Regions from separate parts of the Mixta sp. BE291 genome, predicted to be linked through region 3. Evidence: predicted binding sites of a transcription regulator. Region 3 holds the regulator's gene; each other region holds the start of a gene.
What was found. The regulator LexA, encoded in region 3, represses DNA repair genes until DNA is damaged. The targets are predictions, from matches to a motif close to TNCTGTATGTACATACAGNA.

Region 1: a site for LexA is predicted at 2,452-2,471, ahead of umuD (translesion error-prone DNA polymerase V autoproteolytic subunit). Genes of this name have one in related genera too.
Region 2: a site for LexA is predicted at 7,841-7,860, ahead of J2X14_RS03280 (metal-dependent hydrolase). Genes of this name have one in related genera too.

The regions. Positions count from the first base shown of each region.
Region 1 is NZ_JAVDXN010000011.1:44,053-54,089, forward strand. Features, by position in the region: gene J2X14_RS19000 (plasmid segregation protein ParM) at 1-152, shown strand, start outside; gene J2X14_RS19005 (plasmid partitioning/stability family protein) at 145-564, shown strand; gene umuC (translesion error-prone DNA polymerase V subunit UmuC) at 718-1,989, opposite strand; gene umuD (translesion error-prone DNA polymerase V autoproteolytic subunit) at 1,991-2,431, opposite strand; gene J2X14_RS19020 (single-stranded DNA-binding protein) at 3,497-4,027, shown strand; gene J2X14_RS19025 (DUF905 family protein) at 4,087-4,317, shown strand; gene J2X14_RS19030 (conjugation system SOS inhibitor PsiB family protein) at 4,383-4,925, shown strand; gene J2X14_RS19035 (hypothetical protein) at 4,922-5,326, shown strand; gene J2X14_RS19040 (hypothetical protein) at 5,612-6,184, shown strand; gene J2X14_RS19045 (EexN family lipoprotein) at 6,393-6,653, opposite strand; gene J2X14_RS19050 (hypothetical protein) at 6,833-7,477, shown strand; gene J2X14_RS19055 (hypothetical protein) at 7,589-8,188, shown strand; gene J2X14_RS19060 (DUF3560 domain-containing protein) at 8,987-10,037, shown strand, end outside.
Region 2 is NZ_JAVDXN010000001.1:675,804-685,840, forward strand. Features, by position in the region: gene nadE (NAD(+) synthase) at 1-563, opposite strand, end outside; gene J2X14_RS03260 (multidrug effflux MFS transporter) at 686-1,876, opposite strand; gene osmE (osmotically-inducible lipoprotein OsmE) at 2,156-2,491, shown strand; gene katE (catalase HPII) at 3,176-5,440, opposite strand; gene J2X14_RS03275 (L-cystine transporter) at 5,665-7,056, opposite strand; gene J2X14_RS03280 (metal-dependent hydrolase) at 7,246-7,821, opposite strand; gene kduD (2-dehydro-3-deoxy-D-gluconate 5-dehydrogenase KduD) at 7,946-8,707, opposite strand; gene kduI (5-dehydro-4-deoxy-D-glucuronate isomerase) at 8,730-9,566, opposite strand; gene hxpB (hexitol phosphatase HxpB) at 9,812-10,037, opposite strand, start outside.
Region 3 is NZ_JAVDXN010000008.1:118,086-128,122, forward strand. Features, by position in the region: gene J2X14_RS17485 (CsbD family protein) at 1-142, opposite strand, end outside; gene dinF (MATE family efflux transporter DinF) at 365-1,687, opposite strand; gene lexA (transcriptional repressor LexA) at 1,789-2,397, opposite strand; gene J2X14_RS17500 (diacylglycerol kinase) at 2,503-2,871, opposite strand; gene plsB (glycerol-3-phosphate 1-O-acyltransferase PlsB) at 3,000-5,423, shown strand; gene ubiA (4-hydroxybenzoate octaprenyltransferase) at 5,495-6,385, opposite strand; gene ubiC (chorismate lyase) at 6,378-6,905, opposite strand; gene malM (maltose operon protein MalM) at 7,198-8,148, opposite strand; gene J2X14_RS17525 (maltoporin) at 8,244-9,554, opposite strand; gene malK (maltose/maltodextrin ABC transporter ATP-binding protein MalK) at 9,568-10,037, opposite strand, start outside.

The sequences.
Region 1 (10,037 bases), on a different contig from region 3:
TAATGTGCGTAGGCGGCGGTGCAAAGCTGATTGCCGATGCTGTAAAAAAAGCTACCAACGTGCCCTCAGATCGCTTTTTCACGAGCAACGATCCACAATTTGATTTGGTGCTGGGCATGCTGGAAATGAAGGAAGGCAGCGCGAATGACTGAAAAATCCTCACCACGCAAAATCGCGTTTAACCTGTATCCGGATGAGCAGGCCGGGGACAGGTTAGCGGTCGATTTGCTGGATGAAACGCGCCTCAAAGAGCGGGGGCGCGCTATGCGCGCCTTTCTCCTCACCGGTGCCGCACTGGCGTCCATTGATCGCCGGCTCCCCAATCTGATCGCTGAGCTGGCAACCGAAAACGTTACGCTGCAGGATATCCAGCGTATTATCAGCAGCGTGATCCCTGATGCATTCACGCCGGACGATTCGGTGATACGGGCATTACTGACCAGACTCGGTCCGGCTGCCAGTGCGACAGATTCTGCTCAGGCAGAAAAACCGGTACATCAGGAAGATAAAAACGTCGCCGATACCCGCGCAAACAGCTCCAGGATGTTTCCGGACGACGAATGATGGGCCTGTTTTTTTCCAGATAGTTAAAACAGGCGCCGGGCTGCACGCAAAGAAAATCTCCTTCACTGCAGTCCGGCAGCCTGACACTTAATATGAAAACTTTTACCTCTTCATGAACTGAGAGTCATCCCTTCAGATATCCAGTAAACATCCTTAACGCACTTTTGCTACCGGTATATCTTTCCAGTTCGTCGTCCAGGCCTGACTCAGCATTTCCCGCTTCATCTTCCATTCCGGGTCAATGCCTTTACCCGCAAAGCCTATGCTGTAGCGCCCGGAGCGGTTCATCGAATCCATCAGGCTCATCAGTGCTTCACTGCCGGCACGCGGCGCCTCATCATCAAACAGGTTCAGCTGCGCCACGCCGTTCGGCCGCAGCTCGCTGAGCATGATGCCGGCTTTCGCATAGCGATAGCCCGGGCGCCAGATAGCGTCCAGGGACTTCACCGCTGCCTCAGTAATGTTTCGCGTGTCCTGCGTGCCGATGTGCAGCTTTACGAATGCCGTGTTGCTGTATCCGGCCTGGGTGGTGTCGAAGGGCGACGTACGGATGAAAACCGAGACGTGATGACAGAACTGGCGGTCCTCACGCAGCTTTTCCGCTACGCGCTCGGCATAAGCGCAAATTGACTGACGCATCGCATCGTATTCCGTGATGCGCTCGCCAAAGCTGCGGCTGACCACTATCTGCTGCTTTGGTGGGGGTGCATCCTCCATCGGGATGCAGGATTCGCCATTGAGTTCACGTACCGTGCGCTCAAGCACCACGCCAAAGTTTTTACGGATAAGGGTAGGGGAGGTGCGCGCCAGATCGAGCGCCGTTGTCACGCCAAGCAGCTGCAGGCGCTTTTCAAGCCGGGAGCCCACGCCCCAGAGTTCCCTCACGGGCTGACGAGACAGTAGCTTTTCGGTCCGCCTCGGATTCCCCGGCGTGAGCGCCAGCACGCCGCCGAACTGCGACCATTCCTTCCCGGCCCACTGCGCTGACTTTGCCAGTGTTTTCGTCGGGCCCAGCCCGACGCCGACCGTCAGCCCGGTGCAGGTTTTGACATGGTTGCGGATCATGCGACCAAAATCTTCATAGGGCATGGCCATCTCCATACCACGGCAGTCGCAAAAACCTTCGTCCACCGAGTAGACCTCCAGGCGTGGCACAACCTCCTCGATACAGGACATGACCCGGGTACTCATTGAGTGGTAAAGCGCGTAATTGCTTGAAAAGAAATGTATTTTTTCGGGGAATTGCTGATTTTTTATTTTAAACCACGGCTCGCCCATTTTCACGTACTTCTTCGCTTCCCTGCTGCGGGCAATCACGCAGCCGTCATTATTCGACAGGATGGCCACCGGTGCATTTTTCAGGTCAGGCCGGAAGACCTTCTCTGCACTGGCGTAAAAGCTGTTCACGTCAATTAAACCGAACATGTCAGTTTCTCCTGCGCGCGGTATGAACGAAATGCACAACGACGCCGAAGATTTCCAGCGTATCCGGATCAGGAATGATAACGGGGTAGGCAGGGTTCATGGGCTGGAGTACGGGACCCTTCGGGGAAAGCAGCAGCCGCTTTACCGTGAATTCGCCGTAAAGCTCCGCGATGACAATGTCGCCGTGCTCTGGTCTGAGGGAACGATCGACAATAAGCAGGTCGCCGTCATAAAGGCCGATGTCCTGCATGCTGTTGCCCTGCGCGCGCAGGAAGAAGGTGCTTGCCCGGTGGGCTATAAGATATTCGTTCAGATCGAGTTCCTGTTCCGCATAGTCCTGGCAGGCAGAGGGAAACCCGCAGGGTACACGTTCCAGGAAAAGAGGCCTGAAGCTGGGCGGCGGATTGTCCGCCGGGTGCATCAACTTAAAGGCGTTAAACATAGCAAAAGTCCCTGTTAAAACGCTGTATGTATTTACAGTAGTATTAACTGGCTTTCAGGGCTGTGCAAGACACAGTGAATCACACCTGCATGGCAAAAAAAGAAGATCATTGATTTATAAAGTTTTACAGCGAAACGGCAGGTTATTTATTGACCAGCGCTTTTCAGGCGTCAGTGGGCAGGGGCTGCAGCTGTTTATCCACAGCTTTATGCGCCGGATGTGCAGCGTAGATGTGGATAAGGGCCCCCTCCGGCTCCCCTGTCGGGTCGTCAGCCCCACTCGGCTAACCGGCAGAGCCGGTAAGCTTCGCCGGACCGCCGGGGACGCGTTCCGGGCCTGTCGGCTGGGGTCTGAGGGCCGAAAGCAGAAATCGTGCTGGCGCTCCTCTGAAAACGCCGGCGCAGGGTTTTTAAGCGAAACCCGTTATGTATGATCACTGTTAGTTTTCAGGGAGCTGTCGCATAGGGAATTTGTTCTGAAACTCTGTCACCCCGCTTTTCTCATTTCCGTCTGCCAGCATCCGCGGCGCGTACGCAGGCACGGTGACGGCTGAACAGCAGCCGGCCAAAACCGCAGAAAAAACACAGACCAAAACACAGACCAAAACACAGACACGGCAGGGCAAAGCAGGGGCTGCAGCCAGCCCCAGGGCTGGCGCGAACCGCGACGGCCAGAGTCCGCCGTCGCTCTGAGGCGCAACGCCGTTTCGCTGCCGCTCAGCCGCCGTTGCTGCTGCATCGTGCTGTGCTTTTCCGACGCCGTTCACCGGTTTAAGTCCTTTCGCCGGGGCTGAGACAAGCACAGGCGCCGTGGTCGTCCAGGGTGAAATGAACGCCGTGAAAATTTTTTTCCGGCCACTTCGTTAGACCAGAAATAAATTTCCCCGTCGCCCCGGACGCCTGCCGTCACCCGCGCTGGTTTACGCCCTCGCGGCGAAGGATCTCAAACGGGTGAAGTGAATACCGGAGGAAAAAACCAGCCGATTTCCACAAAACGTCAACACCGCGGCTCCCGAAACTCAACGGGTGACGTGGTTAAAAAACCAATTACATGAGGAGAAATGTTATGGCTTCACGGGGCGTCAATAAGGTCATTCTGGTCGGCAATCTGGGGCAGGACCCCGAGGTGCGCTACATGCCAAACGGCGGTGCGGTCGCGAACATCACGCTGGCCACCTCTGAATCCTGGCGCGACAAGCAGACCGGGGAAACCAGAGAAAAAACGGAATGGCATCGCGTGGTGCTGTTCGGAAAGCTGGCTGAAGTGGCCGGTGAGTTTCTGCGTAAAGGCGCTCAGGTGTACATCGAAGGCGCACTGCAGACACGGAAATGGCAGGACCAGAGTGGGCAGGACCGCTACACCACGGAAGTGGTGGTGAACGTCGGGGGCACCATGCAGATGCTGGGCGGGCGCGGCGGCGGCGAACAGACCGGACAGCAGTTCAGCGGCCAGCCTCAGCAGCCGCCGGCAGCGTCAGGTAATGGTGGCAAAGGGAACCGGGGCGGACGCGGTGCGGCACAGCCGCAGCCTGACCCCCAGGCACCGCCGCAGGGCAACCACCCGCCGGCAGATTTTGACGATGACATCCCGTTCTAGAGTTGGCCGCAGCGCCGCTGACCTGCGGCTGCAGGGCAGGCGCACTACCGGAGAATACCATGACCAGTCACACACCATTACTTCCCAACGGACCCTTTACCCGGGAGCAGGCAGAGGCCGTTGCCCGCACATACAACAACGTCACGATTGAAGACGATCAGGGCACGCACTTTCGTCTGGTCGTACGCAGCAGAGGGGGAAATATGCTCTGGCAGGCATTCAATGTTGAGCCGGAGGCCGGGTTCTGGCTCGGACTTTATATCGAGCTGAACGGCACAAAAGCGCATTAAGAAGGTGCCCTGCCGGAGTTGCACCTCCGCAGGGCCGGACAATCATCATCTGTGAGGAATCAGGTATGTCAGCTATCCAGTCTAAAGAAAAAATCCGTAACGGCAAGACCCCCGCGTACTACGGCCGCAGGTCGGTCGGTTTCCGCAGCTGCAGCGGCAGTGAGATGACGCGCGATGAGAGCGTGACGCTGCAACGGCTGTACGCCTTTTCGCCGGGCGATTTTGATGCCTACAGCGCACGCGGCGAGGAGTTCCGCCGCCGGCTGTGCGGCGCCGTGCTCCATGCCTTACCGCTCAGTGACTGCTGGCTCACTGACTGCGAGTGCCGGGAGGAGTGGGGCGGGGTGTTCCCGGTTCACCTGCGCCTGACGCACCGGAAAAACCGTCACGTCACGCTCGATATCCTGAGCCCGGGCAACGAGTCTCCGTTCTGGCACGGGCTTATCTGGATAAATCCCGATCACACCGGGCTGTACGTACTGAACACCGAACGGTTTGAGCCGGAAACCATCGGCCGGCTGCTGATGCGCATAGAGGAAATGGTGTCAGCGGGTATCACGCCGGCGGAAATCGTGGCGGTGCTGGGCAGAAAAGGGGGATGCGTATGAGTACAGTAATGATGACGCCATTAATGGTTCCACCTGTTTACCCGCAGACGCAAAAACGTTGTCATCTGTACGACGTGGCGCGATGTTCTGTACATACGTTCGCGCCGGTTGTGAATTCAGGTAAAGCTGATAACGGTGATGTCAGCCCCGCGCCGACGCTCCCGGCGCCAGGTCTGTCTGACACAGCCCTGCGGCCCGGAGAAGCGACGCCCGGGCGTTCTGCGCAGGCCATGCTGCGTCAGGCAGAGGCGCAGGAGAGGCTAATCTGCGAGGCAGAAACGGCGCTGGCCAGACAGACAGTCAGCACATACCGGAGATGGTTTTCATGCTGGCGCCGCCGTGGCGTACGGGTTAACGATCTGCTTGATATGACGTGGGTCTGGCACCAGCGCGCATGGTGATGCTGCTTTTTAAATAGCAATTACGGTGATGTGACGTCAGGAATGATCTTACGGTCAGCCGACACGACGTCACATCATTTTAGCTTTGCTGCGACATTCATAACTTCTGCTGAGCTAACCGCTCAGCAGATTGCTGATAATACAGTGAAAATATCCAGTATTCCCCTGAAGAACGGTAAACCTGCGGATGAACACACGCATGAGGATCAATCAGGTAGTTGATTACCCATATTAAAGATTTCCTGCCGATGGTCGATGAACAGTGTTTTGATTCTGAGGGAAATTATGAAAAATAAAGCATTGCTTACCCTGGTATTACTGTCAGGCTTGCTAATGAGTGGATGTTCAAAGCACTCTACCGACATGTTTTTTAAATATGCGACCTTCACGTTCTTCGATACGTACAAAACAGAGGTACTTTACTGGCAATTCAAGGACGGCGCCAGGGTCACGGATAAATGGAATCCCTCCCATTTTCCTATGCAAGTAGCTGATGATAAAAGCTATGTTCGATTCTGGATCGATATGGGAGGGAGCTATGTTGGGCTGCCTACCATTAATACCGATAACATTGAAAAGGATACTATACCCTTCAGGGATTTTCTTGACTGGGCGGCGCAACCGTTTGAAAAAAGAGAAAAAACGAAACGATCCCTTTCAGAAAGCAAACGATATGCTGAACTGGGTTTTCGGGTTGAGAATGAGACTGGTACAAATACCCCTTTGCTGATTGTTACACGGAAAACAGGATATTTCGTTTCTGATTTAGTAATAGCGATGCGGCCCGTTGATATTTATTACGTAATAGCATGGGCTAATAAAGTGAAGGAAGCAAAAGATAAGGGAACAGAACTGTAATAGTAGTTCCTGAGGCCTGTAGCCCGTAAAGCTGATACGGGCGTAACAATGTTATTGCCACCCGTCATTTGTCCGGGCTACAGCCTCAATAAGGGAGCCAGTTTTAATTCTGACCAATTTTAATTTATTTTTCACGGCTGTAAAATCATCCTTTCACCAAATCGATGGAAAGTGGCGTAAAAATCATCTGGCGGCGATCTAATATCTGTTAATCCCCTGAGCCATCAAGAGTCCACGCTTTGGGCTTGTTATGCGTAATGTTGCTGCCAGCACGAACAGAAGCATCAATGGCGTTCCGGCAGTCTTGTGTGCCGCGCGGATCGGATGCTTTCTTACATTCTTCAACTTTTGTATTGCGCTCCTTATCATGCGCCTTGTACCACTCAAGGCTCTGCGCGCCTGTGTCGCAGCCGGTGAGCATTGTTGTAGTGGTCATAAGACCCAGTAAAAGTAGTCCTGTTTTCATCATCTTGCCCTTTTTTAAATGGCTTGCGGCAGCAATTATAACCGGGTAAACCGCTGTGCGGCAGGGTTCAGTAGAATCAGAGTCTGAGAGGCAGGCCAGCTTTGATGAAAGCTAAGCGGGCGAACCTGTAAAACGGTGTAAACTGCATGATAAGAATACTCGCCTCATGAGCAGGGGGAGCAATGCAAAAGGAAATATGGACATTACTGGGAGCTGCGACTGCGGTAGCAGTACCACTGATTTTTAATACAGCCAAAGAGTTTGTCTGGGAAACAAAAAAAAGGAAAAAAGAAGAGCGTTATATTATTATTCAGCTTATTTTTATTCTTGATAAGTATATTTCTGAATGTAATTTTCTTGCGTATAATGATGGTATATACAGTCAAGAATTAAAATTTATGTCAACGGATTATGATAAGCCAGATTTAAAGCTATCTGCGGTGAAAGGCGAGTTTAAATATCTCAGTACTGATATGCTGTATCGGTTGCACAGCATAGAATTTAAACATATTCAAGTCATCAACACACTTGCTAACCTTGATGATGATTATTATCAAGACCCGCCAGAGTTTCCGGGTTACTACGCAGAGAGGCAGGAGCTGTATGCGAAGCTTGGTCTTTACGTGATCGAGTTATCAGAAGATATTTGTCGGACGTTTAAAATCAGGCATACCTCATGGGAAGGGGGAATTAATCCGGCAGAATCCATTAGAAATCGCCTGATAAAGATAAGATCATCGAGATCGAAAATAACGTTACGCCGTATGGAAAGTTACGCAAGCCATGTTGCGGCAAGGGCACGTAAATCAGCAACCGGGCGGGAATGATACGACAGGTGTTCCTCAGAACTGCGTGTTGCCTGATAATAGATGACTTAGAGCTACCGTGAAGAGTTAAGCCCGCTGTTAGATATATCCTGCGTAGATACAAGGAACCTTATGAAACGTATGATTTTAATTGCCGTCATTGGTGTCCACCTGGCCGGGTGCGCACCACACCCGCATATAATCCCTGCTGATGAGTTTGGCGATAGCTATAGCTCCGCCCGCGTTAATATTTATTCTGCTAAAACCCGTGGCGAAGCTTCGGCAAAGGCAGATGCTTATTGCATGAACATCGGGAAATATGCGGATTTTTCAGCCACTAATGATGAATCGGTTAAAACATTGGCTCCGGCACTATATGGCAAGGCGCTGTTTATGGGGGAAAGCTATGAGTCGGGATACGGGGCAACACGAAAAGACTATCGGGTATCGTTCACCTGTAACATAACCGAGGGGCATTACAGTCCCGATCCGGCAATTGTCGCCAGTATTAAGCAATATGATGAAGCCATAAGTGACCGCGCACGCGCCGCAGCTCAAGAACTGGGTGAACAACTTAATGCCCGTATTCGCGAAATGAAGCGCCATCCGACAAAAAACCTGCATTCCAGTACGGTGGATATGGGGGGATATACTCAAACCATCTCCCAGATCGGCGACAAGGTTTGCGTGGGTATCACCGGCAGTAGCTCATCCACAGTAGATTGTTATTAATCCTGCAACAACCCCGCTGTGACGGGCTAATTAAGGATGGAGCAATTGGCTTTACCGAAGCCCAGAAAAAAGACGACCTCCCTGGCGGCGGTTTATCGGGTTCCTAACAACTTTTTTAGTGAATGGGTTGCGGCAGAAATTATAACCGGGTAACTCGCTGTGCGGCATGACACGACTTTATAGGGGGTTGCCCTTCGCCTGTGCTTTCTCCCTTCGGGGCGCTGCCTCACGATCTTCTCTCATTGCTTCCTGCTGCTGTTAATCCTTCTGCTGCGCTGCAGCTGTGTCGTCAGCTCTCTTTCCCTGAAGGTCAAAAACGCCAACATCCTGATGGCCCCCTCCGGCTCCCGGGTGCTGCCGGGTCGTCAGCCCTACTGCGCTAACCGGCAGAGCCGGTAAGCTCCGCCGAACCGCCGGAAGCGGCGTTTCGGGCCTGCCGGCTGGGGTCTGATGGCAACGGCCGGGTCAACCCCCGCAGCCGGCTGGCGCCGGCGCCTCTGCAGGCCACCGCTGCGCGGCCGCCTGTAAGGACCGGAGCGGCGAAAAGCCGCCGTCCGGGGCTGTGCCCTGTTCATCTCCTGCCGTCCTGTTTTGTTCCCCTGAGCCCCTTCGCCGTGCAGAAACCTGGCACCCGGGCGTCTTCACGCAAGGGTCGCACGCTAAACGGCGGCACCCGGTCCCTGCGGGCTGCGGCTTTGCCGTTTCCCCCTGCGTTCAGCCTGATGCCCGGTCGCCTGTTCTGCCCTCACGGCGAGGAACTCAGAGAAACATCACTTAACCCTGAACAGGAGAAACAACATGTCACAGCAGAACGTCAACACCACGGCTTCAGAATCTAAAGAATCATCTTTTTTTAAACGCGAAAACTACCGCGCAACGTATTCACCGGATGATAACAAGCTGCGCCTGTATTCGCTGCACCGGCTGGATGAGGAAACGTATCAGCGCGTGAAAGATGCGGGCTTTAAATACGCGCCGCGCCAGGCACTTTTTGTGGCGCCGATGTGGACGCCCGATCGGGAAGACCTGCTAATCGAACTGGCGGGCGAAATTGAAGATGAAGATCAGACTCTGTTTGACCGTCAGGAGGAGCGCGCGGAACGTTTTGAAGAGTACAGCGAAAAACGTGCCGCCGAGTCAGGGCAGGTACTGGCCGCCGTTGACAGCCTGGCTTCAGCTATTCCTTTCGGTCAGCCAATTCTGGTTGGGCACCACAGCGAGCGCCGTGCCCGTAAGCACGCGCAGAAGATTGAAAACGGTATGCGCCGCGCGGTCAACCTGTTTGAAACGTCAGAATACTGGGAGCGCCGTGCAGAGGCCTCGCTGCGTCACGCGGCCTACAAAGAGCGCCCGGACGTGCGCTGGCGCCGCATCAAAAAGATTGAGGCCGATTTGCGCAAGGCAGACCGCCGCCTGCAGGACTGTCAGAAATTTATCAAACTCTGGTCATCTGAAAACCTTAACCGCGCGATGGCTCTTGTCATAGCGAACATTGATCACCTTCACTGCTGCTTTAGCCTGGAAAAGTTTCCGCGCCCGCCTGAAAAAAGCCAGTACGAAGGCAGCCGCAGCATCTGGTCTGCCCTCGAAGAGGACATTATTACCGCTGAGCAGGCGCGGGATATCTGCATTCCCTGTCATGAACGCACCATCACACGGTTAAGCCGCTGGACAGCGCACTACCGCAACCGCATTGCCTATGAGCGCGCAATGCTGGACGAGCACGGCGGCGTGCTGGCCTCAGATACCGAAATGGTGCCGGGCGGCCAGGTAAAAAGTCGCGGGGAGTGGCTGACCATCATTCGCGTAAACCGCAGCGGCGGAAAAATCAGCTCGCTGGTCACGCCGG
Region 2 (10,037 bases), on a different contig from region 3:
GTGAGGCGGTGCAGCGGGTTAATATCGGTGCCGCCGTCGCCATACTTGGTGAAGAAACCGGTGACCGCTTCTGCCGCGTGGTCAGTGCCGACAACCAGGCCTTTGGTCATTCCGGCGATGCTGTATTGCGCTTTCATCCGTTCACGCGCTTTTTCATTGCCGCGCATAAAGTCGCTCAGCTTAATGCCTGCCTCTTTCAGCGCACGCTCGCTGGCCAGCACCGCCTCTTTGATATTGACCACCAGCGTACGATCGGGCTGGATGAAATCGAGCGCATCCAGGCAATCTTTTTCATCTGCTTGCACGCCATGCGGCAGACGTACGGCAATAAACTGGTACTCGCTGTCGCCGGTTTCTTCGCGCAGTTCGCTCATCGCCAGCTGGCTCAATTTACCGCAGAGCGTCGAATCCTGACCGCCGCTGATGCCCAGCACCAGGGTTTTTAAAAAAGGATGGGCTTTCAGATAGGATTTCAGAAAATCAACGCTGGTACGGATCTCCTGGTGGGCATCGATGGTCGGCTTGACATCCAGCGCCTTAATTATTTCCTGCTGCAGTGACATAAACCACTCCTTAAATCAGTAGCCTGATGGCTTGTTGCGAATGCGTATCTGGTTAAAGCTAACGTGCATCAGGCAAAACAACAAGCGGGTTTGCGCCTGAGGAGGACTCAGGCGCGGTTAATTCAGACAGTTTGCGGTTTTTTCGCCAGCAGCAGAAAGGTCACGATCGCCAGCAGGTAGCAGCCGAAAATGGTTAAGGTCATGGTGAGCACCGAGGTGCCGCCCAGGCCGGTAACCGGTACGCTGATCGCGCCGAGGGTAAACATAGTGACGCCGATCACCGCCGAGGCGCTGCCCGCCCGTTTGCCCTGGCTCTGCATCGCCAGCGAGGCGGCGGTAACCGAGATCACGCCGTTGCTGGCAACGCTAAAGAACAGCGCAACCAGCACCAGCGGCAGCGCAGCGCCGCTAACACCGGTTAACACCAGTGTGGCGGAGGCGACAAACGCCAGCGTCAGGCCGCCTTTCAGCACGCGATATTCTCCCCACAATGGGCAGAGGCGGGCGCTGGTTTGCGAGGCGATAATCAACCCCAAGCCGTTCAGCGCAAAGCAGAAGCTGAACGCCTGCGGCGACAGGCCATAGATCTGCTGCAGCACAAACGGTGACGCGCCGATATAGGCGAACATACCGGACATCATAAATCCCTGGGTCAGGCAAAAGCCCATAAAGGGACGATGGGTAACCACTTTACCCAACGCCCCCCAGGCGGAGAGCAGCGAGCCGTGGCTACGATTCTCAGGCGGCAAGGTTTCATGCAGCTTAGCGCGTGACATGATTAGCAGCAGCAGGGCGATCAGCGCCAGCACCATAAACAGCCCGCGCCAGTCGAGGAACGCCATCAGCGCGCCGCCCATCACCGGCGCGGCAATCGGCGCGAGACCGTTAACCAGCATCAGCATGGCGAAAAAGCGCGTTAAATCGTGGCCGCTATACATATCGCGGGCGATGGCGCGTGACAGCACCGCGCCGCCAGCGCCAGCCAGCCCTTCAAACAGCCGCGCCAGCAGCAGCTGATTGATGTTTTGCGCCAGCGCGCAGCCTACCGAAGCGATAATCAACAAAATCAGCGACAGCGTGAGCGGCCGCAGGCGGCCCATTTTATCGCTGAGCGGGCCAAACAGCAGCTGACCGAAGCCCAGCCCAAGCAGGCCTGCGGTCAGGCTTAGTTGCGCGGTTGCGGTTGGCGTATTGAGATCCTGCGCCAGGTCAGGCAGCGCCGGTAGATAAAGATCGATGCAAAGCGGCCCCAGCGCCGCCAGTAAGCCAAGGCTTATGGCGTAGCCCACAGGACTGCGATGAGCGGTTGTCATGGTGTGGTCTCCCTGTCAAAAAATAAGTGGCTCGATGAGCATTAATCGCGCAGGCCTCTGCGGGCTGCATCCTGGCAGCGGGCGCAGGCGGCGCGATTATACGAGTTTGTCGGCGCTTTCCCCACGGTTTCACGCTGCAATCATTACGTGACTCAACGAACCACGCACCCGGTTAATCAGACATCGGCTGAAAACCGATAAATCTGCGCCATAAATTTGATAAATCAGCAGTTATGTTCCAGGCTTACTTCACATGGACAATCAATGAGGAACATTAAGATGAAAAAACTCACAGGATTTATCGGTGCTGCAGTGGCTTTAGCGGTGTTGTCTGGTTGTACCGCTTACGATCGCGCTGAAAGTTTCGTGACTCAGCCTGTAGTGAAGGATGTGAAAAAAGGGATGACGCGTGACCAGGTTCGTCAGATTGCGGGCCCGGCCTCTACGGAAATCACCATGGCGCACGCGCGCGGCACTTGCCAGACTTATGTGCTGGGCGAGCGTGACGGCAAGGCGCAGACCTATTTCGTCAGCTATAACGATACCGGTCGCGTAATGAACTACGGTTTCCAGAGCTGTAAAGAGTACGATACCGATCCGCAGGTTAATCAGTAAAACCTGACCAAAATTAACGGAGGCGGCCTGAGAAGGCCGCCTCCGCTGCTTCTGCTCCCCGAACGCCCACCATACGCCGCCTCTCACACCACCATTTACATACCCTCTCACGCTTAATCACTCCGCACACCCGTTCGCTGCATTCAGTAAACAGAATTTCCGCGTGGCAACCCAAGCCTCAAAGTTAAAGGGTTCTTTTCACACACGACACCGAACTTAAGGCGAAGGGAGCCCAAGCCTCAGCGTTGGAAGATACTTTTCACAAACGACACCGAACTTGAGGTAAGGGGTAGGGAACCTAAGCCTCAAAGTTAAAGGGTGCTTTTCACAGACGACACCGAACGTAAGGGGAAGGATGAAACCCGAGCCTCAGATTTGAAAGGTTCTTTTCACAGACGACACCGAACGCAAGGGGAAGGGAACCCGAGCCTCAGATTTGAAAGGTTCTTTTCACAGACGACACCGAATTTAAGGCGAAGGGAACCCAGGCAGAAGAGTAAAGCGTCCCGCGCCAGGGATGGCGCGGGCCGAGCTGTCAGGGATGACGTTGTTTACGTCTTTACGATCTGCCTGGGTTCCCTGAGCAGAAACCGTACCAGCAGACAAGGAGCCATCCCAGCAGACGAGAAGCCATCTCAGCAAAACCAGCAAAATAGCGGCGGGTAAGCGCCCGCCGCACGACCATCACGCCGGCACGCTAAGCGCCTTCTGACTACGCGACCAAATACGGTGCGCGCCAAGGAAAGCGATAAACTCGCTCATCAGCACGCCTTCCGCTTTCACATCCTCTACCAGACCCTCTTCCGGCTCCTCGTCGCCGAGGCCGAACTGCGCTTTAAAACGTCGCGCATCGCCGCTCAGGCCGATCACCTTCAGATGCTTATAAGCTTCCAGCAAATAATAACGCGCATCGCCGCTCAACAGCAGCGCATCAATATTGCCGTCCGGCACAATCACCGCATCAACCGTCACCGAAGGCAGGCCGCTAAAGGTACCGTCAATCGGCAGGCTTGAGCCATCATCGGCACGAACCTGACCCATATGCGACGCCAGCAGTTTGCCATGAACGCCATGCGCTTTAAGCTCCTGCAGAATCGCCAGCACATCGGCGGCTTTTACGCCGTCGCTCAGCAGCAGCGCTACCTGACGGCCTTTAATATTACCGTTCGGGATCGCGTACAGGCTCAGGCTGACATCTTTCCTCAGACCGTTAACATCTTTCGGCGGCACGGTATGCAGCTTCTCATCCGACAGCGCGATACCGAGATTCTGCGCCACGCCGTGCGCCAGCGAAACATCGATATGCAGCAGATGATCCACCACGCGCTCGCGAATATAGGCGCGTGCGACCTTGCCCAGCTCAAAAGAGAACGCTTCAATAATATGCTGCTGCTCAATCGGCGTCTGGCTCAGCCAGAACAGACGCGGCTGGGAATAATATTCGCCGAACGACGGGCTGCGCTCGCGCACTTTATGCCCTTCAATGCGCTCCTGGTAACTTTCAAAACCGCCACGGCGCGGCTGCGGCGGCGTTTCACGCGGCCAGTTATCGTTGATGGAGTTCGGCTCATAGTTCGCAGGGTTGGTATCGATATCCATGCGATGCATGCCCTGACGCTGGAAATTATGATACGGGCAGACCGGACGGTTAATCGGAATTTCATGGAAATTCGGGCCGCCAAGGCGGCTGATTTGCGTATCGGTATAGGAAAAAAGGCGGCCCTGCAACAGCGGATCGTTGGTAAAATCGAGTCCCGGCACAATATGGCCCGGATGGAAGGCAACCTGCTCGGTTTCGGCAAAAAAGTTATCCGGATTGCGGTTCAGCACCATTTTACCGATCAGCTCAACCGGCACCAGCTCTTCAGGAATCAGCTTCGTGGCATCCAGCAGATCGAAATCAAACTTAAACTCATCCGCTTCCGGGATCAGCTGCACACCCAGCTCATATTCCGGGTAATCGCCCGCTTCAATCGCTTCCCACAGATCGCGACGATGGAAATCAGGATCGCGTCCGGTCAGCTTTTGCGCCTCATCCCACAGCAGCGACGCTTTGCCTGCTACCGGCTTCCAGTGAAAACGCACAAAGGTCGCTTTGCCTTCGGCATTAATCATGCGGAACGTATGAATGCCAAAGCCTTCCATAGTGCGATAGCTACGCGGAATGCCGCGGTCGGACATCGCCCACATCACGTTATGCAGCGTTTCCGGCTGTAGCGACACATAATCCCAGAAAGTGTCATGGGCGCTTTGCCCCTGCGGAATTTCATTATGAGGTTCGGGTTTCACCGCATGAACAAAGTCCGGGAATTTGTGCGCATCCTGAATAAAGAACACCGGCGTATTGTTGCCGACCAGATCAAACACGCCTTCCTGCGTATAAAATTTGGTGGCGAAGCCGCGAATATCACGCACGGTATCGGCCGAACCGGCGCTGCCCTGAACCGTAGAGAAGCGGACAAAAACCGGCGTCACCTGCTCAGGGTCGCGCAGAAAATCCGCTTTGGTTACGTCAGTCATGGCGCGATAGGGCTGAAAATAGCCGTGCGCCGCCGAGCCGCGCGCATGCACGATACGCTCGGGAATGCGTTCATGGTCAAAATGCGTGATTTTTTCACGCATGATGAAATCTTCCAACAGCGTCGGACCGCGCGTACCCGCCTTCAGTGAATTTTGATCGTTGGCGATGCGCGTGCCCTGATTGGTGGTCAGCGGGAAGTTTTCGCCACCTTTACGGTGCGCCTCCAGCTGATCGAGTTTGGCGTTACGCGTGGCGGGCGCTTTCAGACTGCCCGGCGCGGTGGGCTGTTTACCTGGCGGCGTCGGTTCGGCTGAAGGCTGATGCGAACCATCTGCGGGGGCTAAAGAGTCCAGACCTGGCTTGGCGGATTCAGGACCTGTAGCCGGTGCGCTGTGGCTCAGTTCCTTATTATCAGTTTCTTTCGACATTAGCATTGCTCCTGTTGATGTCGTTCAAGGCTCCATTAACTATAGAACAGCACGTTAGGTACGCCTGGATTTTCCAGGGTTTTGTGTTATAGCGCGTGGAAAACGGCGAAGAGAAAGCGATAACAAGCAAAGCGGGTCGGAAAAAAATAAAGGCCGGAGAATCCGGCCTTTAGGTGATGAACAGCCTGGCGCGCGGGCGCAGGCTACTTTTCGGGCGTCAACGATTAACGATGCGCCAGTTCGCTCTGTTCATCACTGTTAAGCAATTTTTTGTCGGTCTGACGCAGCCAGTGGCTGGTAAGGGAACCGGCGGTCATGGAGCCATTGACGTTAAGCGCCGTACGGCCCATATCGATCAGCGGCTCGATGGAGATCAGCAGGGCAACCAGCGTCACCGGCAGGCCCATCGCGGGCAGCACCATCAGCGCGGCAAAGGTGGCGCCGCCGCCTACGCCCGCCACACCGGCTGAGCTAAGGGTGACGATACCAACCAGCGTGGCAATCCATACCGGATCCAGCGGGTTAATGCCCATGGTTGGCGCAACCATCACTGCCAGCATGGTCGGGTAGAGACCGGCGCAGCCGTTCTGACCAATCGTGGCGCCAAACGAGGCGGAGAAACTGGCGATGGATTCCGGCACGCCGAGACGCTGGGTCTGCGCTTCCACGTTCAGCGGAATGCTGGCGGCGCTGGAGCGGCTGGTAAAGGCGAAGGTGAGAACCGGCCACACTTTACGGAAAAAGCGCAGCGGATTAATACCGTTAACCGACAGCAGCAGAGCATGAACGGCAAACATTATCGCCAGGCCGAGATACGAGGCCACCACAAAACCGCCAAGCTTGATAATATCCTGCAGGTTGGAGCCAGCGACCACTTTGGTCATCAGCGCCAGCACGCCGTAAGGCGTCAGCTTCATAATCAGGCGTACCAGCTTCATTACCCACAGCTGTAAAACCTCGATCGCCTTCAGCACGCGCTCGCCTTTTTCGCGGTCATCCTTCAGCAGCTGCAGCGCAGCAACGCCAAGGAAAGCGGCAAAAATCACTACGCTGATGATCGAGGTAGGATTCGCACCGGCCAGATCGGCAAACGGGTTTTTTGGAATAAACGACAGCAGCATCTGCGGCGTGCTGAGATCGGCCACTTTACCCGCATAGTTAGACTGAATCGCCGAGAGACGCGCCGTTTCCTGCACGCCCTGCACCAGCCCATCGGCGGTCAGGCCAAACAGGGTAGTGACAAAGACGCCGACCAGCGCGGCGATAGCGGTGGTAAACAGCAGGACGCCAATGGTCAGCACGCTGATTTTACCCAGCGAGGAGGCGTTATGCAGACGCGCCACGGCGCTGAGAATAGAGACAAATACCAGCGGCATCACGATCATCTGCAGCAGCTGAACATAACCGTTGCCGACCACGTTAAACCAGCTGATGGACTCTTTCAGTACCGCCGCGTTTTCGCCGTAGATCATCTGCAGCGCCAGACCAAACAGCACGCCGATCACCAGACCAACCAATACCTTTTTCGACAGACTCCAGCCCTGGCGACCCAGCCGGGATAACACCACCAGCAGGACGATAAACGTCAAAACATTCAAAATAAGTGGAACGTTCATTTTTTTCTCCATGAGATTACCCCACCGCCGCGTTAACGCGCAGCCTGTGGGGCAGGAAGAAGTGTTTTTATCAGCGCAGTGTGTTGCGCAATGGGCGGCATGGTATCAGGTCAGCAGCTGACGCCATTAGATCCGAATGGAATGGGTTATAACTTTTTGTCAGATTTTGTATGCAAAGCCAGCAATTGGCTACTTTAATAAACGATCAATGCCGTTTTGCACCCCGTCCATGATGCGCGCAGGCCAGCCGTCGGCACCAAAATGGGGCATACCGGGCGGAAACCACAGGGCGCCCGCAACCAGCGTCAAACAGAACAGACGTTCCAGCTGATTGCCCGAGTTGGGGCGCAGGATCGGCAGGCGAAAGCGCCAGCGGCACGGCCACAGCAGCGGTACACCGGCGGGCGTCAGCATATCGGCAGCGATATGGCTGAGATAACCCAACACCATGCCGTGCATGGCATCGCTGGGCAGCGGCGAGCCGTGCGGCAGGTTAAACTGCAGCAGCGTAACGCCGCCGAGCACCGCCAGCAAACTGTGCGTAAAGCCGCGATGACCAAACGCGCGCGCAATAGGCTGCGAAATCCAGCGAAACCGCTGACCAAGCGTAGAGCGGGGATGATCGATATCAGGCAGCAGGCAGGTCAGCAGAACCGCCGGAATAATGTGCCACCAGTCGCCGTTAGCCAGCTCTGGCGTCAGCTCAGCGCGTTTAGCAAAAATAGCGCTGGCGATGGCGAAAATAACGTGGCCTTCGGCCGTCATGGAGATAACCTGGATACATAACTGTCAATGCATCCAGTATAGGGGATTTATCCAGTAGAAGGGAAGTTGTGACGCTGTAACCAAAAGTGAACAGCGGACGAGGCCAGGCCCCGTCCGCTTAGCGTTAGCGTGCCAGCCAGCCGCCATCAACCGCCAGCGTATAGCCGTTGACATAATCCGAGGCGGCGGAGGCGAGAAACACCACCGGGCCCATCATATCGTCAGGTATGCCCCAGCGTCCCGCCGGAATACGCCCCAGAATCTCCTGGCTGCGATCTTCATCTTTGCGCAGCTGCTCGGTGTTGTTGGTCGCCATATAGCCGGGCGCAATGGCGTTCACGTTAATGTTATGCGCCGCCCATTCGTTGGCCATCAAACGCGTCAGACCCATTACCGCGCTCTTGGAGGCGGTATAGGAAGGCACGCGGATGCCGCCCTGGAAAGAGAGCATCGAGGCGATATTGATGATTTTCCCGCCGTTGCCCTGGCTGATAAACTGACGCGCTACCGCCTGCGACATAAAGAATACCGTTTTGCTGTTGATATTCATGACGTCGTCCCAGTTCTGTTCGCTGAACTCAATCGCATCCTGACGGCGGATAATACCCGCGTTGTTGACCAGAATATCGATGCGTCCGAAAGCGGCCACTGCCTGTTCCACCACCTGCGCGATGCAGCTGCTGTCCATCAGATCGGCATTGATATTGATAAAGCGGCGACCGGTAGCTTCCACCAGCGCTGGCGTATCGTCCGCACCCGCGTGGTTAACGCCGACAATATCGCAGCCCGCCTGCGCCAGCCCCACAGCCATTCCCTGGCCCAGACCGGTATTACAGCCGGTAATCAGCGCCACTTTTCCTTCGAGATTAAATGCATTCAGTATCATGTTCTGCTTCCTGTAATCGCCGTTAACGCAGTTCGCTGACTTTGACGTGATCCATATCGTCAAAGACCTGATTTTCACCCACCATGCCCCAGATAAAGGTATAGCGTTTGGTGCCGACGCCGGCGTGAATCGACCAGCTTGGCGAGATCACTGCCTGTTCGTTATGTACCAGCAGATGACGCGTCTCCTGCGGCTGGCCCATCATATGAAACACGGCGGTTTCCTCATCCATATCGAAGTAAAAATAGACTTCCATCCGGCGTTCATGGGTATGGCAGGGCATGGTATTCCACAGGCTGCCTTCTTCCAGTTTGGTCAGGCCCATAGTGAGCTGACAGGTAGGCAACACATCCGGCACGATGAATTTATTGATGGTGCGGCGGTTGCCGGTGGCGGCGTCGCCAAGCGTGGTGGGCGATGCCTCTTCCAGAGTGATTTTTTTGTCGGGATAGCGCGTATGGGCCGGAGCGCTGTTGTAATAAAACTTAGCGGGCTGGCTGGCATCCACGCTTTTAAACACCACTGACTGCGCGCCCATGCCCACATAAAGCGCCTGCTGGTTGCCGATCTCCCAGGCTTTGCCATCCACCTCAATCAGGCCCGGCCCGCCAATATTGATCACGCCGAGTTCACGCCGCTCAAGGAAATAGCTGACGCCCAGCTGTTTTCCCACTTCGCTGCCAATGGTGACGCTTTCACCTACCGGCATCACGCCGCCAACGATAATGCGGTCGATATGGCTGTAGGTCATGGTGTAGTTGTCAGGCGTGAAAATGTTTTCGATAAGAAATTCGCGCCGTAAGCCAGCCGTATCAAGCTGGCGGGCATGGTCGCTATGGATGCTTTGACGGACTTGCATGTCGATGCCTCTCTGAGTTTGAAACCGATAAAATCAGGTACGGGTGTGTCGTTACCAGAATCATAGGCAGGTCGGCATACGAATTCAATAAAAATGAAATGCTGTTTTATTTATTTTGCACGCGGGATCATATTTGCGGAAAAATCATCATCAATAAAAGCGTGGCTGCCCTAAGAAAAGTAAAGCACAGCTCGCGACGAGCATGCGGGAACCTGCCTGCAAAACACAGGCAGGCAGAGCAAATATTAATAGCCTTTCAGCTGCTGAGCGGTGAGCTGGGTCAGCGAGTCAAGCCTGACGTCCGCCAGCGCCCAGCGCGTATCGTTGCGATATTCCGCCGCGGGAACCACCACGGAACGCATACGCGCCGCTTTGGTGGCAATCATGCCGTTAAAGGAGTCTTCCAGCGTAACGCAGTTTAACGGATCGACGCCCAGACGTGCCGCGGCATCCAGATAAACCTGCGGATGC
Region 3 (10,037 bases):
CGTAGCGTTCCTGAATTTTACCGACCAGCTGATCGCGTTTACCTTCGATAACAGTCATGTCATCATCGGTCAGCTTGCCCCATTTTTCCTTCATTTTACCTTTAAACTGTTTCCAGTTACCGCCGGCTTCGTCTCTGTTCATAATTTTGTCCTCTACCTTGGGTGTTAACAGCTTCTGGCTACCAACGCGATCTCACAACAATAAAAAGCGCTGATTCCCTGTGTTTGACACTTTTAATAATAGTAGAAACGGGCGAATTTGCTCTGAAACACAGGAATATGAACTAAAAAATCGCCTCAATAACCCTGAAGCATGCTGAAAACCCAGCCAATTCAGCTAATAAGCGTAACGGTAACAAATGTGTCAAAGCGTAAACCAGGTGCCCCGCTGCTGATAACGATGCCATACCCATCCCAGCGTCAGCCCGCGCAACAGCAGGAAAACGGTAACGGCCAGCCATAAACCATGATTTCCCAGCTGCGGCACGGTGAATAGTGTGATGCCAAACCCCAACGCCGCCAGCGCCATACTGTTGCGCATTTCACGGCCGCGTGTTGCGCCAATAAACATGCCATCCAGCAAATAGCACCAGACGCCGACCACAGGTAACAGCATCTGCCACGGCAGATAGCGATCCGCCAGCGCCTGTAGCTGCGGCAAGGAAGTCAGCAGCGTAACGACATCCCTGCCCCAAAGCCCATAGCCTACGGCGAACAGCAGCGCGACCAGTCCCGCCTGCCGACAGGCGGCAAACCAGACCCGGCGCAGCTTCGCCTCATCGCCGACGCCAAAGGCCTCGCCGGAAACCGCCTCAACCGCATAGGCAAAGCCATCCAGCGCATAAGCGGTAAAAGTCAGGAACATCAGCAGCACCGCATTTACCGCTACGATCTCGCTGCCCATGCGCGCGCCTAAAATCGTGACAGAGGCGAAGCAGAGCTGTAGCAGCAGCGAACGCAGCATAATGTCGCGGTTCAAGCGCAGTAACCGGCGCATATTGCCCTTCAGACCCTGTTTTAGATGCGTAAAGGTTATCTGACGCAGGCGTAACACATGCCATACCAGCCCCAGCCCGACCAGCAGCGAAACGGTTTCAGCAATGGCGGTTGCCGCCGCTGCGCCCGCCACGCCCCAGCCAAGGCCGATAACAAACCACAGGTCGAGCAGGATATTGACCAGATTACCGACGATCAACAAGATGAACGGAGCACGCGCATACTGCACGCCCAGCAGCCAACCGAGTATCACCAAATTAGCCAGCGTCGCGGGGGCGCTAAGCCAGCGGATGTGGATAAAGCGCTGCGCCTGTTCCAGCACTGCCGGGCTGCCGCCCACCGCCTGCGCGGCCAGAGCGCTAAGCGGCTCACGCAACAGGATAAAGGCGATACCGGCAACCAGGGCGATGCATAAGGGTTGTACCAGCGCGCGCGCCAGCGCCTGCTTATCGCCTGCGCCAAACGCCTGCGCGGTGAGCCCGGTAGTGCTCATACGCAGGAAAAGCAGCAGCATAAACAGAAAGCTGGTCGCGGTGGCGCCTACCGCGACGCCGCCCAGATAGACGGGGCTGTCCAGGTGACCAATAACGGCAGTGTCCACCAGGCCCAGCAGCGGCACGGTAATGTTTGAGAGGATCATGGGCAGCGCCAGCCGCCAGAGATTTTTATCAGTCGCAGAGAAGAAGTGCATGGCAATCCGCAGCAAGAATATGGCGACAGGCCACAGCGGTTATCGCCGGAAGAAAAATAGCAGGGGAAATACGTGACGGCCAGCAGGCCGCCACGAAGTCATTACAGCCAGTCGCCGTTACGAATAACGCCAACGGCCAGACCTTCGATTGTCAGCGTCTGCTGTTGCAGATCGACCACAATCGGCTGGAAATCATGGTTTTCCGGCAGCAGCTGCACGGTATTGCCCTGACGCTTCAGGCGCTTAACGGTCACTTCGTCATCAATGCGCGCTACGACTACCTGGCCGTTACGCACATCCTGCGTTTTATGCACCGCCAGCAGGTCGCCATCCACAATACCGATATCTTTCATCGACATGCCGCTGACGCGCAGCAGGAAGTCTGCGTGAGGCTTGAACAGATTAGGATCAACCTGGAAGCGGCTTTCAATATGTTCCTGCGCCAGCAGCGGCTCACCGGCGGCGACGCGGCCAATCAACGGCAGGCCGTTTTCTTCTTCCGCCATCAGGCGAATCCCGCGTGAAGCACCGGACACCATCTCAATCACGCCTTTACGTGCCAGCGCTTTCAGATGTTCCTCTGCGGCGTTAGGGGAGCGAAAGCCTAACTGGGCGGCGATTTCCGCACGCGTTGGCGGCATACCTGTCTGATTAATGTGATCGCGAATCAGGTCATAAACCTGCTGCTGCCGAGCCGTTAAGGTTTTCATCCCGCCCCCTGGTTGTTTATACAGTCGCTGTGAGTATATACAGGTATTGGTGGAATGGAAACCAAATGCTGTGTAAAAAACAACTCTTTATCTATTCTGGAAAGGCTATCGTAAATATGACCATAGCAGGGTTACCCACACAAAAAGCGCCAGTATGATGCTGAGCAACACCGCGGCGGATCCCATATCTTTGGCCCGTCCCGCCAGCGGATGAAACTCGCTGCCGATACGGTCAACCACCGCTTCGATAGCGCTGTTAAGGATCTCGACAATAATAATGAGAAATACCGAGCCTATCAGTAACACACGCGTGATGGCATCGACATCAAGCCAGCAGGCGATCGCGATCGCCACCAGCGCCAGAACCGCTTCCTGGCGAAACGCCGCTTCATGTTGCCAGGCCGCCCGCAGGCCTTTCCAGGAGTATCCGGCCGCTTTAATGATGCGGATCAGGCCCGTTACGTTATTTGCCATCTTCAGGGAACCCTTTGCAATGTTTAACGTCAATGTCAGGGTGCAGCACTAAATGCAACACCACAGATCTTCAATGCGCTTTCTGGTATGCTTGCGGCGCTTTGCTAACAAGAGGCTTCATGTTGTCTATGTCAGGTTGGCGTAAACTTTATTATAAGTTACTGAATTTACCACTTACATTTTTGGTTAAGAGTAAGGCAATTCCGGGCGATCCGGTAGCAGAACTGGGACTCGATACGTCGCGCCCCATTATGTATGTATTGCCTTATGATTCAAAGGCCGATCTCCTTGCGCTGCGCACCCAGTGTCGCTTGCACGATCTGCCCGATCCGCTTGAGCCGCTGGAGATAGATGGCGCTCTGCTGCCGCGTCACGTCTTTATTCATGACGGTCCGCGCGTGTTCCCCTATTTTGTGCCGAATCAGGAATCGGTGAAGCTGTTTCACGATTACCTCGATTTGCACCGCAACAACCCCGAGTTAGATGTGCAGATGGTGCCGGTTTCGGTGATGTTTGGCCGCGCGCCGGGACGCGAGGTACAGGGCGAACAAACCCCTCACCTGCGTGAGCTGAACGGTATACAGAAATTTTTTGCCGTGCTGTGGCTGGGTCGCGATAGCTTTGTCCGCTTCTCGCCGATGGTCTCCCTGCGTCGTATGGCTACCGAACACGGCACCGATAAAACCATTGCGCAGAAACTGGCGCGTGTGGCGCGGATTCACTTCGCCCGTCAACGCCTGGCCGCTGTTGGTCCGCGTTTGCCGGTGCGCCACGATCTGTTTAATAAGCTGCTGCAGTCGAAAGCCATTGCGAAAGCGGTAGAAGACGAAGCGCGCAGCAAGAAAATCTCGCAGGAAAAAGCGCAGCAGAATGCCATTGAGCTGATGGAAGAGGTCGCCGCAGACTTTTCCTACGAAATGATCCGCCTGACCGACCGCGTGATTGGCTGGACATGGAGCAAAATCTATCAGGGCATTAATGTCAGCGGCGGCGAACGCATTCGTCAGCTGGCGCTGGATGGTCACGGGCTGGTTTATGTGCCCTGCCACCGCAGCCATATGGATTATCTGCTGCTCTCTTACGTGCTTTATCATCAGGGTCTGGTGCCGCCGCATATCGCTGCGGGCATCAACCTTAACTTCTGGCCGGCCGGGCCGATTTTCCGTCGCCTCGGCGCATTCTTTATTCGCCGTACCTTTAAAGGCAACAAACTCTACTCTACGGTATTCCGCGAATATCTGGGTGAGCTGTTCAGCCGCGGTTATTCGGTTGAGTATTTTGTTGAGGGCGGGCGCTCACGCACCGGTCGTCTGCTCGATCCGAAAACCGGTACGCTGTCGATGACGATTCAGGCGATGCTGCGCGGCGGTAACCGTCCTATTACCGTGGTGCCGGTTTATATCGGCTATGAACATGTCATGGAAGTGGGCACTTACGCGAAAGAGCTACGCGGCGCGGCGAAAGAGAAAGAGAGCTTTCTGCAAATGCTGCGTGGTTTGAGCAAGCTGCGCAATCTGGGTCAGGGCTACGTAAACTTTGGCGAGCCACTGCCGCTGGTAAATTACCTTAACAAGCAGGTGCCGGAATGGCGTGACTCGATCGATCCGATCGTGGCGCAGCGTCCGCAGTGGCTGACGCCGGCGGTGAACGATATCGCCCAGCAGATCATGGTGCGGATCAACAACGCCGGTGCCGCCAACGCTATGAACCTGTGCGTTACCGCATTGCTCGCTTCGCGTCAGCGCTCACTTACCCGCGAACAGCTGATTGAGCAGCTGGAGTGCTATCTCGACTTGCTGCGTAACGTGCCCTATTCCTCAGATGCGACCGTGCCAAATATGACGCCGGAAGCGCTGCTGGAACATGCGCTGAACATGAACAAGTTCGAGACGGAAAAAGACACTATTGGCGATATCATTATCCTGCCGCGCGAACAGGCGGTGCTGATGACTTACTATCGCAATAATGTGCATCACATGCTGGTTATGCCGTCGCTGATTGCCGCAATCGTACAGCAGCACCGTGAAATCTCCGCCGCCGAGCTGCTGCGTCAGGTATCGGTGCTTTATCCGCTGCTGAAAAGCGAACTGTTCCTGCGTTGGGATAAAGAAGAGCTGCCGCAGCTGCTGCAACAGCTGGTCGCCGAGCTGGCGCGCCAGCAGCTGATTACCATTGAGAACGATATGATGCGCCTGAACGCGGTGCGTTTCCGCACGTTGCAGCTGCTGGCTGCAGGTATGCGTGAAACGCTGCAGCGCTACGCGATTACGTTCTCTATTCTTAGCGCGAATCCGGCAATTAACCGTGGTTCACTGGAGAAAGAGAGCCGCACGCTGGCTCAGCGTCTGTCGGTGCTGCACGGTATTAACGCGCCGGAGTTTTTCGACAAAGCGGTGTTCTCAACGCTGGTGCTGACGTTACGTGACGAAGGCTATATCAGTGACACCGGCGATGCCGCGCTGGAGCAGACGCAGAACACCTATCATATGCTGGCTGAACTGATCACCAGCGATGTGCGTCAGACGATTGAAAATGCCGTTACGCCTGGTTAAAGGCGTATCGCAGCGTAAAACAGAGCGGGCGCCAATGGCGCCCGCTTTTTGTTTCTGGCTACGTCGGTTGGCTACCACTGGCTAAAGGGCGGCATATTCAGCGCAATGCCAATAAAAATAACCAGCCCAACATAGTTATTGTTGAGGAAGGCCTGAAAACAGCGATCGCGCTGACGATCGGCAATCAGTTTCTGCTGATGAACAAACAGCGCGGCGGCTATCAGCAACGACCAGTAAAACGCGCCGTCCAGCGCCATGCGCTGGCCCACGATCACCAGCAGCAGCAGTGTCGCCAGCTGCAACAGTCCAATAATCAGCTTATCAAAGCGGCCAAACAGAATGGCAGTGGATTTCACGCCGATTTTCACATCGTCATCCCTGTCGACCATGGCGTACTGCGTATCGTAAGCCACCGTCCAGCAGATATTGGCGAAAAACAGCAGCCAGCCGTTCAGCGGTACGTGACCGCTTACTGCCGCCCATCCCATCGGAATAGCCCAGCCGAAGGCGGCACCCAGAACCACCTGCGGCAAATGGGTATAGCGCTTCATAAACGGATAGACCCACGCCAGCGCCAGCCCGCCGAATGAGAGCCAGATGGTGATGGCGTTCATCGTCAGCACCAGCGCGAATGAGATCAGCACCAGCGCCACAAACAGCACCTTTGCCTCTTTCTCGCTGACCATACCGCTGGCTAACGGCCTTGTCTGCGTACGTTTTACGTGCCCGTCAATTTTACGATCGGCAAAATCGTTTACCACACAACCGGCTGCCCGCATAAAAAACACGCCCAGCACAAACACAATCAGCACCTGCAGCGGCGGCACGGCTTCGCCTGCCAGCCACAGCGCCCATAACGTCGGCCACAGCAGCAACAGCGAACCGATCGGTTTATCGATACGCATCAGTCGGCTGTAAGCCTGCAGCTTATTGCGCGTCAGTGTTTTTTCTAAATCACTCACTTGGTTCTCCAGACGGGCTTTGATAAAGCGGTGCAGCGGGTAAAAACAGTTCGGTTAATAACAGCGGTTTGCCCGATAAACGCAGGCGTGAGCGACGCCCCCACAGCGCATCAGAGATGCCTGGGTCGATAAAATCACGCGTGAGCGTAGAGGAAGAAAAAAGATAACGTCCCAGCGGACGCGTGCCCAGCTGACTCAGCATCTTTTCCGGCCCGTCCAGCGTTGATTCCGGCACCACCGTACGCCCCGCCAGCCAGGGAACGCCATCGCCCAATAAGATGATCTCACGCAGCCAGTAGCGCGGTTCCAGCGGCAGAAACGGTAATTCTTCAGCGATATCGTCAGCGCTGACGAAGCCTTCAAACTGCGGCTCTACGGTCACTTTTTGGCAGTGGCGCTCAAAGCGCTTCGTCATTGAATCTTCTTCCAGCAGCCAGTCGAGCAAAGAGGCTGACAATGCAGGCGATGAGGCGGGAAGCCAGGCAATGGCGCGCAGCATGGAAAGCGCGTTATCGGACATACGGCATCTCCGGTAAAAAACAGGTGCCATAGTGTAGCGCAGAGCCTTGCGCAGAACACGCAACGCAGAAGAAATTCAACGGGCAAGCTTGCTGCGGTTTATGCCTGGAGGCATGATCGGTTCAGCTCTCAAAGGGTATGCGCCAGCGTATTCATAACCAAAGTAGGGAATCAAATATTCAGCACGGCGGACGATGCCGGGGAAAGATACTTCCTTGCAGTAGAAAGCACATTAAAAAAAGGGTGCGCCAGTGGCGCACCAATCGTCCAGCAAGATCAACAATATGGGGATGTTATCCCTTGCCTTTCACACTGCTGATAAATGTTGCGCGCGCCGATTTCGAGCCAAGGCGTTCCGCCTCGTTCATCAGCTTCAACGCTTTATCGATATCGCCTGCTTTCGCAGCTTTACGAATGCCATCGTTAAAATATTTTTCGGTGTCATTCAGCATCGGCTCAGCCTTCGCGGCAGGCGCGGGCGCAGCCATCGGTGCCGGAGCGGGTGCGTTAACCATTGGCTGCGCCGATGCCGTGGCGGCGCTGGTGCTGCCCACCACCACCGGCTTCGATTCGCCAGAACCGAACAGCTTACCAATCATAATGTTGCCGCTGTTCTGCTCGCTCTTCACTTTCAATGAGAGCGTGCCGCTATTGCTATGCTGCACCACCGGATCCGGCACGTCAGGAATGGCATTGTTGGCCCCTTCCGCATAGAGTTTGGCCGGATTGATCATGGTGGAAGTTTGCGCCAGATCGCGCGTGGTGGTGTAAATCAGCAGGTAGATCTGTTTTTGTCCCAGCACCGGCGTCAGCTTCATGGTGCCTTCCAGCCGGTTAGTGGCGACAATGCCCGGCTTTTGATAGGTAAAGTAGCTGCTGGGGAAAAAGGCGGCAGGCTGTAGCTGGCTATCCAATACCAACACGTTTGGCGCATAGACGCGTTGATCTTTCATGATGCTGGCGAGCGTGACTTCCAGCGATCCCTGATCGGCGGGTAGCGCAATGGTGGCTACCGGGCCGCTGATATCGCCTTCATTCAGGCTGGCCGAACTGGTGTTCAGCACAATATCCTGACTCACCGGCGGCGCCAGCGGCAGCCAGGAGAGGCGCTGTAGCTTGTCCGGGGCGATGGATGGCGCAGTGGCGACATTCTGCGGATTAAGGCTGGTGCTGGCGGCGAAGGCAGGCAGCACGGTAAAGCTCAGGACTGGAAACAGGCAGAGCGCGAGCAGATGTTTTTTCATTTTTTTATCCTCAAGAGAAACCCGCCTCTCTCAGGCAATAGGGAGGCGGGCTAAGGCAGGACGCAGGGCTGACTATGCCCTGTCAGATTGTCTTATTACCACCAGGCTTCCATCTGAATACCGAAGGAGACTTCATCACTGTCGCCACGACTAAAGGTACGGGCGCTGGTATCGCTGAAGGCGGTGTTATTGGCCACGCCAGCAACATAGTTGTCGTTATTCGTATTATCGGAGGAGTAGCCCCATTTCTCATCCCACTTGGCATAGGTCGCGAACACGCGAATGGCCGGACGTGACCAAATGCTGTTGCCTGCCTGCCACTGTTGGGCCAGGGTGACTTTATACTGGCTGTTGCGATCGCCGGTGCGCTGAGACTTAACGTTGTCATAGCCCGCTTCCAGCAAGGTGCTCATGATCGGCGTCCATTTGTACATTGGACGAACGCCCACGGTGTACCAGGTGGTGCCGTTGTTGTTATCGCGATCCACGTCCTGATACATGCCCACATACATCAGGCTCCAGGTGTCATTGAAATCAATCGCGCCGTGGTCGATGACGCGGATCATTGAGCCGTTGTTGCTCTCAGCGGTGCCCGGGCGGCCGTTGCGGTTCTGGGTCATCGCATCGGTCGCGTACTGCACAACAAATTTGTTCAGGCTGGTGCCGTAGAAGGTCTGGGTGTGCTCAAGGGTCGCCATCCAGCCATTATCTGAGGCATCTTCGTTTGTTGCACGATAGTCGTCGGTATCGTTGGCGCTGCCGTAGTCAAAGCCCAGCTCCAGCGAGCCGCCGGGGTTCACTTCCATACCGCCGATACGCACGTCGAAAATATCGTTGGCGCGGTTTTTCTCACGCGTACTGCCATTGATAAATGCTTCCGAACCGCCAGCCTCTGTGCTGCGGGTGGCTGCCAGTGACAGCTTACCAAAGCCAAGATCGATATCTTCGATACCGCCGCCAGGACCAGAAACGTCCCAGTAGTAGAAGTCGATCATATGGACGTCATGGCGCTTGTAGTAACGCTTACCGGCCCAGATATTGGCGCCCGGCAGCGCATCAAACAGGTTTTTACCCACGACGTTCATCTGACGTACCGCAGGATCCGTGGTTTCAAAGTCATTTTCCTGCGATACGCCATAGCCGATCATGGTATCGACATAGAAGCTTTTCTCGCCCTCTTTCCACACTTCCTGGCCCAGCTGAATTTCCGCATAGGTGTCACATTCGTTGCCAAGACGGTATTTAGAGTTAGCGCCGGTCGCCTGGAAGCACTGCTGCTCACCGCCGCTGCCGGTCCAGCCGATGCCGGAACGGGCGTAACCTTTGAAATCCACCGCGCTGGCGTGCGGTGCGACAACTGCGAGGGCCACTGCCACGGCCAGAGGGTACTTAGAGCGCGTTAACATCGCTGTTCTCCTGTTATGATTTTACTGTTATGTGTGCTTCTACGCCGGGTTCGCTGTGTAACCGACGGCAGGCGCGTCCATCCTCGCGAAACAGATGGCAACGCTGTGGCGGCAGTCCGATGGCGTATTGGGCACCTTCTTCAACCAGCACCACGTCGTTCTGGCGGTAAACCAGGTTCTGACGCAGCGCAGGAATTTGGATATGGATTTGCGTTTCCTGACCGAGCTGCTCGACCACCTGCACCGTGCCCTGTAGCGTGACGTCCGCCACTTCGCTGGGCAGCAGGTGTTCCGGGCGAATGCCCAGCGACATATTGGCGCCGACCGGCACGTCGGTGCTGTCTACCGGCAGCCAGATTTGTTGGCGGTTAGGCAGCTCAACCTGCACCTGATCGATGGCGGTAGCGGTGACTTTTACCGGCAGGAAATTCATTTTTGGCGAGCCGATAAAACCGGCGACAAAACGGTTGGCCGGGTAGTGAT